2 regions of the Methylomonas rapida genome follow, and region 2 is predicted to be linked to the other one. Evidence: riboswitches for the same ligand, from Rfam matches in the RefSeq annotation. Region 2 holds a riboswitch; the other holds the start of a gene.
The links. A riboswitch is a leader RNA that binds a small molecule or an ion and turns the genes downstream of it on or off. The one in region 2 is predicted to bind cyclic di-GMP.
Positions count from the first base shown of each region.

Region 1: another riboswitch for cyclic di-GMP. It lies ahead of NM686_RS01275 (choice-of-anchor E domain-containing protein); the one in region 2 lies ahead of NM686_RS04505 (hypothetical protein).

Region 1 covers NZ_CP113517.1:275,249-279,634, reverse strand. The annotation lists gene NM686_RS01280 (thrombospondin type 3 repeat-containing protein) at 1-1,173, opposite strand, end outside; gene NM686_RS01275 (choice-of-anchor E domain-containing protein) at 1,235-2,377, opposite strand; cyclic di-GMP riboswitch class I at 2,449-2,531, opposite strand; gene NM686_RS01270 (undecaprenyl-diphosphate phosphatase) at 3,090-3,917, shown strand; gene NM686_RS01265 (calcium/sodium antiporter) at 3,978-4,386, shown strand, end outside.
Region 2 covers NZ_CP113517.1:941,715-946,100, forward strand. The annotation lists gene NM686_RS04500 (TonB-dependent receptor) at 1-1,338, opposite strand, end outside; cyclic di-GMP riboswitch class I at 1,748-1,828, shown strand; gene NM686_RS04505 (hypothetical protein) at 1,904-2,791, shown strand; gene waaA (lipid IV(A) 3-deoxy-D-manno-octulosonic acid transferase) at 3,193-4,386, shown strand, end outside.

The DNA.
Region 1 (4,386 bases), 670 kb from region 2:
CTTGCCGGATTCCCACACCGCCTGATTCTGTTCATTCAGTACGACGACATGTAAGTGCGCGCGTCTGGACGGATAAGCGCTCGGCAGCTTGTGGCCGGTAGTGCTATTGATTTGCAACGTGAAATCCAGCGTGCCTGCGGTTGACTGCTGATCGATGACGCTCACCGTGGCGGCACTTTTCAGCATCGTGTCGGTTTTGGCGATGGTTTCGGCAAAGTTGTTGGACAACACGCCGAGCTGGGTTTTGTTGTTGTTCAATATGTCCAGCATCAACTTGTTCGCGCCCACCAAGTCATGAATCGCGAAGTTGTTGCGCTGCACGCTGTACCAGGGCGGCCGGGTGGTGATGATCACGCCGTCGGTTCGGCTCATATGGCAGCCTTGGCAACTTTTCTGATTGACGTAGCTGCTGTGCTCCCACTCCATGTAGGGCGTTTGTTCCGGAAACTCGCTTTCCGGCGTCGTGCTCAACACCTTGCCGTCTTCATCGACGTAAGGCGTTTTCAGGTTATGGCAGGATGCGCAAAGCTTGGACTCCTTGATATGCGCGCTATAGACCGGTGTGTAGCCGGTGTTGTTGATCATCGGATTGGCGAAAATCGCGGTGTCGCCGGGACCGCCGAATGGGCCATAGATGGTCTTGGTGGTATTGATGTTGAAATTGCCAGACATCGCCGGCAATGTGCCCAAGGTGCTTGAGTTCGGAATTTGGTGGCATAAGGTGCAGCTTACACCGTCCATCGCGGCGTCATGCCTGGGATGCCCTGCAGTCAGGATGCCGCCGTCGAAAAGCGTTTGCGTGGCCAGCGAGCCGTCTTTCTTGGCCTCGTAACTGGCCATCGGCGCATGGCATTTGCTGCATTTGTCGTTGATCAGCGCTTCCAGTTGCGGATGCTTGGCGATTTCGCTGCGCACCTTGGCGCGCCAGAAAGGATCGCGGGCCGAATTGGCCATCATGCTCGATGACCAGTCGGTGACGATAGACACATCGGCGCCGTTTTTGTCCTTGATGCCGTTATGGCAAAGAGCGCAATTTTGCGAGCCGGAAAAATGCGTCGTGGTAAATGCTGGGTTGCCGCCGGATGCCGGCGGCGCGACAAAGGTCCCGGCGACTACGACCGATACTGGCAACAAAGTCGCCAATGTCAGCATGATTATTTTTAGGGTTTTCATGACAGGTCTCGAATAGAGGGGAGAGCCGAACCTCCTGTTCCGCTCCGCCCTGCATTGATTTTTAAGCGAGGCTACGCTTACGGCGGCCGATGCCAACAAAGCCCAGCAAGGCGCTACCGAACAACCAGACAGCGCCAGGTAGCGGTACCGCCGTGACGTTGCCGATCAGATTCAGGGTCAGTTGATAGTTTTGACGCGTGCTGCCCGCGCCGAAATCCGCATCGGACAGGTTCAGCAGGTATTGCGCGCTGAAACTGCCAGCGTTGGCTGTCAGCAAATTGGCGATGAAGCTTTGGCTGCCACCCTGGGCCAGGTCGGCAAATGCCGACAGGCCGGTATCGAATGCCCCGGCATCGCCGCTGGCGATGACGCTATCCAGGTCCAGGCCGATACGGTCGGCATTGGCCAGGTTGAACAACCTAAAATTCAAGGACGCGGTGCTGTTTTGCGCAACATTGCCGAAATCCAGGGTCAGGCTGGTGGTTTCGGCGTCGGTGTCGAAAGAAGCCAAGGCGTGCAGCAAGTAGCTGTAGCTGGCCTGTAAGGTACCGGACCAATCGACGGTATACGTCGCGGATGAGCCGCTGGCCTGGCCCTTATAACTGGATTGGGTGACCGTGGCCGACAGACTGGGTAGCGTCAAAGTCGCGTCGACGCTGCCTGTGCCCGCATAGGCGTCCAGGTTGCTGCTGTCCACGCTGGCAGTGCCATGAGTCGCGGTGGCTTCTGACGTGGATGGCCCCCAGTTGCATGAGATATTTCCGGTTTTACCCATCGCCAATGAGCAGGAGCCGCCCTCCAGGGAAATCGCGGGAGCCAACGGGATCTGGGCGCCGGCTGCGACCAGGGCGGCGGAACTGGCGCCGCTTCCACTCACGGTTTTGCCTTCACCGTTGCCCTTATAACCGGAACCGGAAATGGATTGCGTGCGGTTGGAGTTCAGTTGCAGATCGACGCCGGTCAAAACCCCCATGGCGGCGTTGAACCGGGCTACCGACACGGTGGCCGCGCTTGCGCCGTCGTTGGTATTGGTTAGCGATTTCGGGCCGCTGGCATAGGGATCGTTTGGATAATCCTGCGCGGCCGTAACCGAAGCAGAGCCAGTGAAGTTGATCGGTCCGCTGGTCGTGGTCAAGGCGGCCTGAGAGATACCGCTTGCCCCCAGTAAGAGCGCAATGGCTGTCAATTGAAAATGTACTTGCATGAAATTTAGTCCGTTATGTTGTAGTGAATGCATTCCGTGATACGCGGCCTGGGCCGCCCCTCCTATCACATGAGGGCAATCCGGCTGTCTTGATCGTCGGCAAGACCCGTGACTTTCCGAGCCTCGTTTCGCAACGAGGTTGGCGATAAGTGAAAGCATTCAGGTCAGCAAGGATTTTTCATCACCCTGCCGACTTGCGATGCGTAGTCACTCCTAACAATATTCAAATGTTGTAATACTGTTACTTTTTGAATAATCAAAATTTGTGCCACTTGCTCATCTCCATGTCATCAATTGCCTACAGCGGGACGGAATGTTTTCCGGTAGCGAAGCGTGCAGTGCGGCTTCGGCGAATTACGGGATATGACCTATTCCGGTTGTGGGATATGCCGGATGTGGCGTATCGGGTTATCCGCTGTCGATTCTGGGCGTCAGTGGTAAGAACAATCGAACGGCCAGGGCGCCGGGTGGCCGCATCTGGGTAGGCAGGCGACATTTATGCGCTGCGTTGGAGGAAAATTTTGCCGGGGCTTGGTGATTCGCAGTCTAGGCTTGCTGGCTAAAGTTATGTAAGTGCTGGCATTTCGACTATAATCCGGCCCCGTTTGCATGGTTTTGGCCCTGCTGATTCCCAACTGCTTTCTAAATAGCAACTACCCGATCAATATGCTGATTTTTTTCTATACGCCGATTCGGCGCGGAGTATGCCGATATGGACATTGAACTACTGATTAAATCCCTGATTTTGGGCGTGGTCGAAGGTTTGACCGAGTTTTTGCCGGTTTCCAGTACCGGTCATTTGATTCTGGCGGGCGATCTGCTGGACTTTAACGACGAAAAGGCCAAGCTGTTCACCATCGTGATTCAGGTTGGCGCCATCCTGGCGATTTGCTGGGAATACCGCGTCAAGATCGGCTCGGTACTGGCGGGCTTGACCAGCGAGCCGCGGGCACAAAAATTCGTGCTGAACCTGGCCATTGCCTTCATGCCGCTGGCATCGCTGGGCTTGTTGTTCGGCAAGCATTTGAAAGCCTTATTGTTCAAACCCATTCCAGTGGCACTGGCATTCATCGTCGGCGCGCTGGTGATCATCTGGGCGGAAAAGCGGGAGCATAAAGTCCGCGTGCATGAGGTGGAGGACCTGAGCATGCTGGATGCGCTGAAGCTCGGTATCGCGCAAGCCTTTGCGCTGATTCCGGGCACGTCGCGTTCCGGCTCGACCATCATCGGCGGCCTGTTGTTCGGCTTGTCGCGCAAGGCGGCGACCGAATTCTCGTTTTTCCTGGCCATACCCACGCTGATTGTCGCCAGCTTGTACGATTTGTACAAACACCGCGACTTATTGCATCTCGACAGCGATGCCGCCTCGTTCGCGGTCGGTTTGATGGCGGCCTTCGTCAGCGCGCTGGTCGCGGTGAAAGGATTGCTGCGTTATATCAGCCATCACGATTTCATCATTTTCGCCTGGTATCGCATTCTGTTCGGCCTGGGCGTGATTGCCACGTCCTATAGCGGCCTGGTGCAGTGGACCGTCGATTGATTTGATCGCGGTATCGTGTCGCGCGTTTCCCCCATTTGTTGATTTTTTGAAAGGTAATTTATGGCTTTGCCACTGTTGATGATATTTCTGGGCTTGATTATTTTGGTCTGGAGCGCCGATTTGTTTGTCGAGGGCGCGGCCGCGATCGCCGATCATTTAGGGATGTCGCCGATACTGATCGGCATGGTGGTCGTGGGTTTCGGTACGTCGGCGCCGGAACTGTCGGTTTCCGCGCTCTCCGCATTGGAAGGCAGCCCCGGTATCGCCCTCGGCAATGCCTATGGCTCCAATATCACCAATATCGCGCTGATCTTGGGCGTCACGGCGGTGATCAGCCCGATCGCCGTGCATTCGCAAGTGATCAGAAAGGAACTGCCCATTCTGTTCGGCGTGACCTTGCTGGCCATCGCCCAGCTTTATGACGGTGATTTGAGCCGCCTGGATGCCGCCCTGGAATTGGTCGTATTCG
Region 2 (4,386 bases):
GCTGAAGCTTTGCATGCCGTCCGGGCGGATGTCGGTCTGTTCGACGCGGGTGCCGAATTGGTAGGTCACAGGGCCGGCGTCAAAAGATTCCACGGCAAACACGCCGTAACTCTGCACGTCCGAGCGCGGCACGATGTTTTCCACCAATGGGCCTTCATGTTCGCCATCGTGCTCGTCATGTTCATCATGATCTTCTTCCTCGTGCGCGTGATCATCCTCATGCTCATCGTGGTGGTGCGTGTGGTAATGCAGGCCTTGAAAATCGCTGGATTGCGCCTGAAAGCCGACCACGCCACGGAACGGCCCGATGTCTTGATGTTCGAGCTCGATGCGGCCTTCGTAGGTTTTATTGGTAAACAGCGCGCCCATTTCGCCATTGGCGATTTCGGTGTGCTGGTAATCGGTATAGCCCAGCCGGGTGCGTAGGGCTTTGGCGAATTTAAACGGGTTATCCAGTTCGCTCTTGAAATCGTATTTATTCTGCCGCATGGCGATTTGCACGATTTCTTCGCCGGTACCATCCGGGGCAATGCCGTAGTTGTTGTTGATGTTGTTGATGGACGCGCCGGCAAAGCCGAAATCATCGATCCAGGATAAACCGGCCGAGCCGCTGATGGCTTCGGCGCCGGTGTTCTCCAGATAACCTTCGGGATTGTCGACGATTTCCAGCGACGGATCGGTAATGGCCACTTTGGCGGTATCGATCGCCCGGCCGCCGATATCCAGATTGTCGCGATGGCGGTAAAAACCGTCCAGGTGGTAGGCCAGGTTGCCTTGGCCGCCGTCGATTCTCAGCGCAGTGCTGGTTTCGTCGCTGGTGGAGTCGAAACGCTGTTCCAACGCGCCGCCCAAGGCTTTATCGGGCATCTGGCCTGGAATGCGGCTATCGATGACATTCACCACGCCACCGATGGCGCCGCTTCCGTACAATAGCGTCGCCGGCCCGCGCAACACCTCGATACGGTCGGCCAATAGGGGCTCGACGCTGGTGGCATGGTCCGGGCTGATCGCGGACATGTCGTTGGCGCCGATGCCATTGTTCAGTACCCGTACGCGAGGCCCGGCCTGTCCACGAATCACCGGCGTACCGACACCGGGGCCGAACGACTGGCTGCTGATGCCCAGTTCGTTTTTAAGTGTCTCGCCGATGCTGTGGCCGGTTTTCATGCGCAACTCGTCGCCGCTCAAAACCGTTACCGGTGCGGCGCTTTCCGAGAGTTTCACTGCTAAAGGAGCCGTAACGATCACCGATTCCAGTTCCAGGTCTGGCGCAAGAGCTTGATCGGCGAGGATGGTGACGGGATGAAGTGATAGCAGAAAGACGGTAGCTCTTCTCATGGGAAGTGAAGCAAACAGTGATTGGGATGTTATATTGTAACACATTACTGTCTTTAGGTTAGGCATTATGTGTGTCGCCGAAAGTTTGGCTGTCAGTTTGTGTGGGATGTGGGTGGATGGCGCTGGTCTTCGTCACAAAGTGAGCGATTTCACACAATAAACTGAGTGGAATCACCTAATTCTGCCAAAAAGCCCGTTTGGTCGATGATTCTGATGCGGGGTATTCCAGGGTTTTCATGATTGGCATCGCTTTTGCTAAATTATGATTGCAGCTGACAGACATGGATTACAACGTTGTACGCCTGGACATCGTCGGGAGCTGGTAATCAGAATGAATAAAAGGTGCCCATCGTTTTTGTGCTGGCCTGATTGGGACGAGTTTAAGGCTGTGTCAAAAAATATTGGGGCTTTATGTTTTTGCCACCCCCGTCGTGAGGCGGGCTCGGAAAACCACGGATCTTGCGCCTAACAAGATGGCCGGGTTGCTCTCTCGGAGTTGAGAGGTGCGAGTGTGTTCGCCTGCTTGGGGATGCACGTTTAAACAAAAGTTAGGAAAGGAAAAATTATGACTAAAACAAAATTGGCATTGGCAATTGCGGGCGCGGTTCTTTCTGCAAGTGCTTCAACGGCTTCCGCGCATGTGATGTACAACACTTTCACGACAGTCGCTGCGACTCAGACCGACGGTTGGACGCGTGTTTACGATGGTACTGACGCTGATGCCGTCGCTACAGGCCCTGAAAGTCAAGGTAACAAAGGTTCGCTGGTGCCTTGGTTGGGTACTTCAGGTGGTGCGCTGCCTTTTGGCTACACTGGAAGCTCTCATCTGAACTGGGCGGCAACCATTCACGGCGCCGGAGATAGCCTGGAAGTATCTTCAGCCAATGCCTTGGAACATTATGGTTTTGCCGCGGAAATCGATACAGGTGGTGGTGCGTGGAATGATAATGGGACGGACAAGGATGGAAATCTAACAACGACCGGTCCAACTGGCTGGAAGCATCAAACGGATATAGGTTTAATTAAATCTCTGGTCACCCAAAACGTCACGTTGAATCTTTCAACGGTGAATGGCTTATTTAGCCGCTTTGGCGTCACGGTATTCGAAGGCATGGACACCAACACAGGCAACTATAGCCATCACGGCGCCTGGAATAATGCGTCGAATCCTTTCACTAAAGACAATCCATTCGGCACCACCGGTCTGACCAATATCGGTTACTCCGATAACGTCGATTCAATAAACGGATATACCTTTTTGGCGGAAGCCGGCAAAGTGTATTCGATCTACTTGGGTGGGGTTGGTTTCTCGCGCTGGAATTCCGGTGTTGATGGATATGCGTTAAGCATTACCTCTGCGCCGGTGCCGGTTCCGGGGGCCGTCTGGTTATTCGGTAGCGCGATCGCCGGTCTGGTCGGCTTCGGTCGTCGCAAAACAGCCGTTGCTGCATAAAATGTTTTAAAAGTCGCTGAAAATCCGTTGAGTTTTTCAGTGCAGGGAAATTTAGGATAGGTCAGGATGACTGCCACGGATGGCTTCTTTATTGATTTACTCGTTTAATTGGCACGCGAGAATCGCTTGGCCGCGCCAAGTGTTCGCGGATTTATTCCCCCTCCGTTAGTCCTGAGCAATCTTTGCTTTTTTCAAAGACTATTCGTAATGACATTTCTTCGGTATTAAGGCGGTCAAACGTCATTGCGGTCGGGTCACCAATACCCCCTAACCACCGTTATCCCTATTCGACTTGGCGGCAAAATTCAAGCAATCAGTCCCATTTGTGTCGCGTGATATGGCATGATTACACGCAAAATGGCCGTTGAGGTACTGTCGGCCCAGGCTTAAGTTACGAGAACATGCGACATATCTATACGTTAATTTTTTACTGTGCTTTGCCTTTTGTTTTGTTGCGGCTGTATTGGCGAGGCGTCAAGGCAGTGGATTATCGCCGGCGCTGGCGTGAGCGTCTGGGGTTTTATGCGTCAACGCCGGTAAGGAATGTGGTTTGGTTTCATTGCGTTTCGGTGGGAGAGGCCGAGGCCGCATTTTCGTTGATCGGTTTGCTGCAATCGGAGCATCCTGGTCAACGCTTTTTGGTCACGACTACGACCCCCACGGGTTCGGCTAGAGTACGCGCGGTTCTGGCGGATCGAGTTGAACATGTGTATCTGCCCTATGATTTGCCTGCGGTTCTAGTGCGTTTTTTTGCGCATTTTCGTCCCAAAATGGCTATCTTCATGGAAAAGGAAATCTGGCCCAATTTATTTGCGATGTGCGCCGAGCAGGAAGTTCCGCTGTTTGTGATCAATGCGCGTTTGTCGGCGCGTTCTGCGCCTGCTTATCAAAAGATCTCCTGGTTGATTAAGCCCGCCCTGGCGTGTGTTGATCAAATCGCCACGCAAACCGAAGAAGACAAGAGGCGATTCATCGAGATAGGCGCGATGCCTGAGCGGGTAACGGTGCTGGGCAACCTCAAGTTCGATCTGGCGATAGACGATAGCTTGCTTGCGGCTGGCCGGGCAATGCGACGGCAGCTTTTCGCTGGCCGCTTTGTCTGGATTGCGGCCAGTACCCATCACGGCGAGGAGTCGCTATTATTGCCGGTTTATCAACGGTTAAAGCAGCGTATTCCCGAGTTGCTGTTGCTGATTGCGCCAAGGCATCCGGAGCGGTTCCGGCAGGTAGAGCAATTATGCGCGGATCAGGGGCTTGATGCCGTAATGCGCAGTGAGTCGCTGCCTGTTTCCGAGGTTACCGATGTTTACATCGCCGATAGCATGGGCGAATTGAAAATGCTCTATGCGGCGGCCGATGTGGCCTTTGTGGGCGGTAGTCTGGTGCCTGTCGGAGGGCACAATGTGCTGGAGCCCGCCTTAGCCGGGGTGCCGATTTTGTTTGGCCCCGAGATGTTCAATTTCAAGGAGATTGCGCAACGTCTCTTGGCCGAACAAGGGGCTTTGCAATGTGACGAGCCGATGGTGCTTGCCGAGGCTGTCTTGCGGATAAGGGGTGATGAGGATTTTAGAAACAAAATGGCCGCCAAGGCCAAG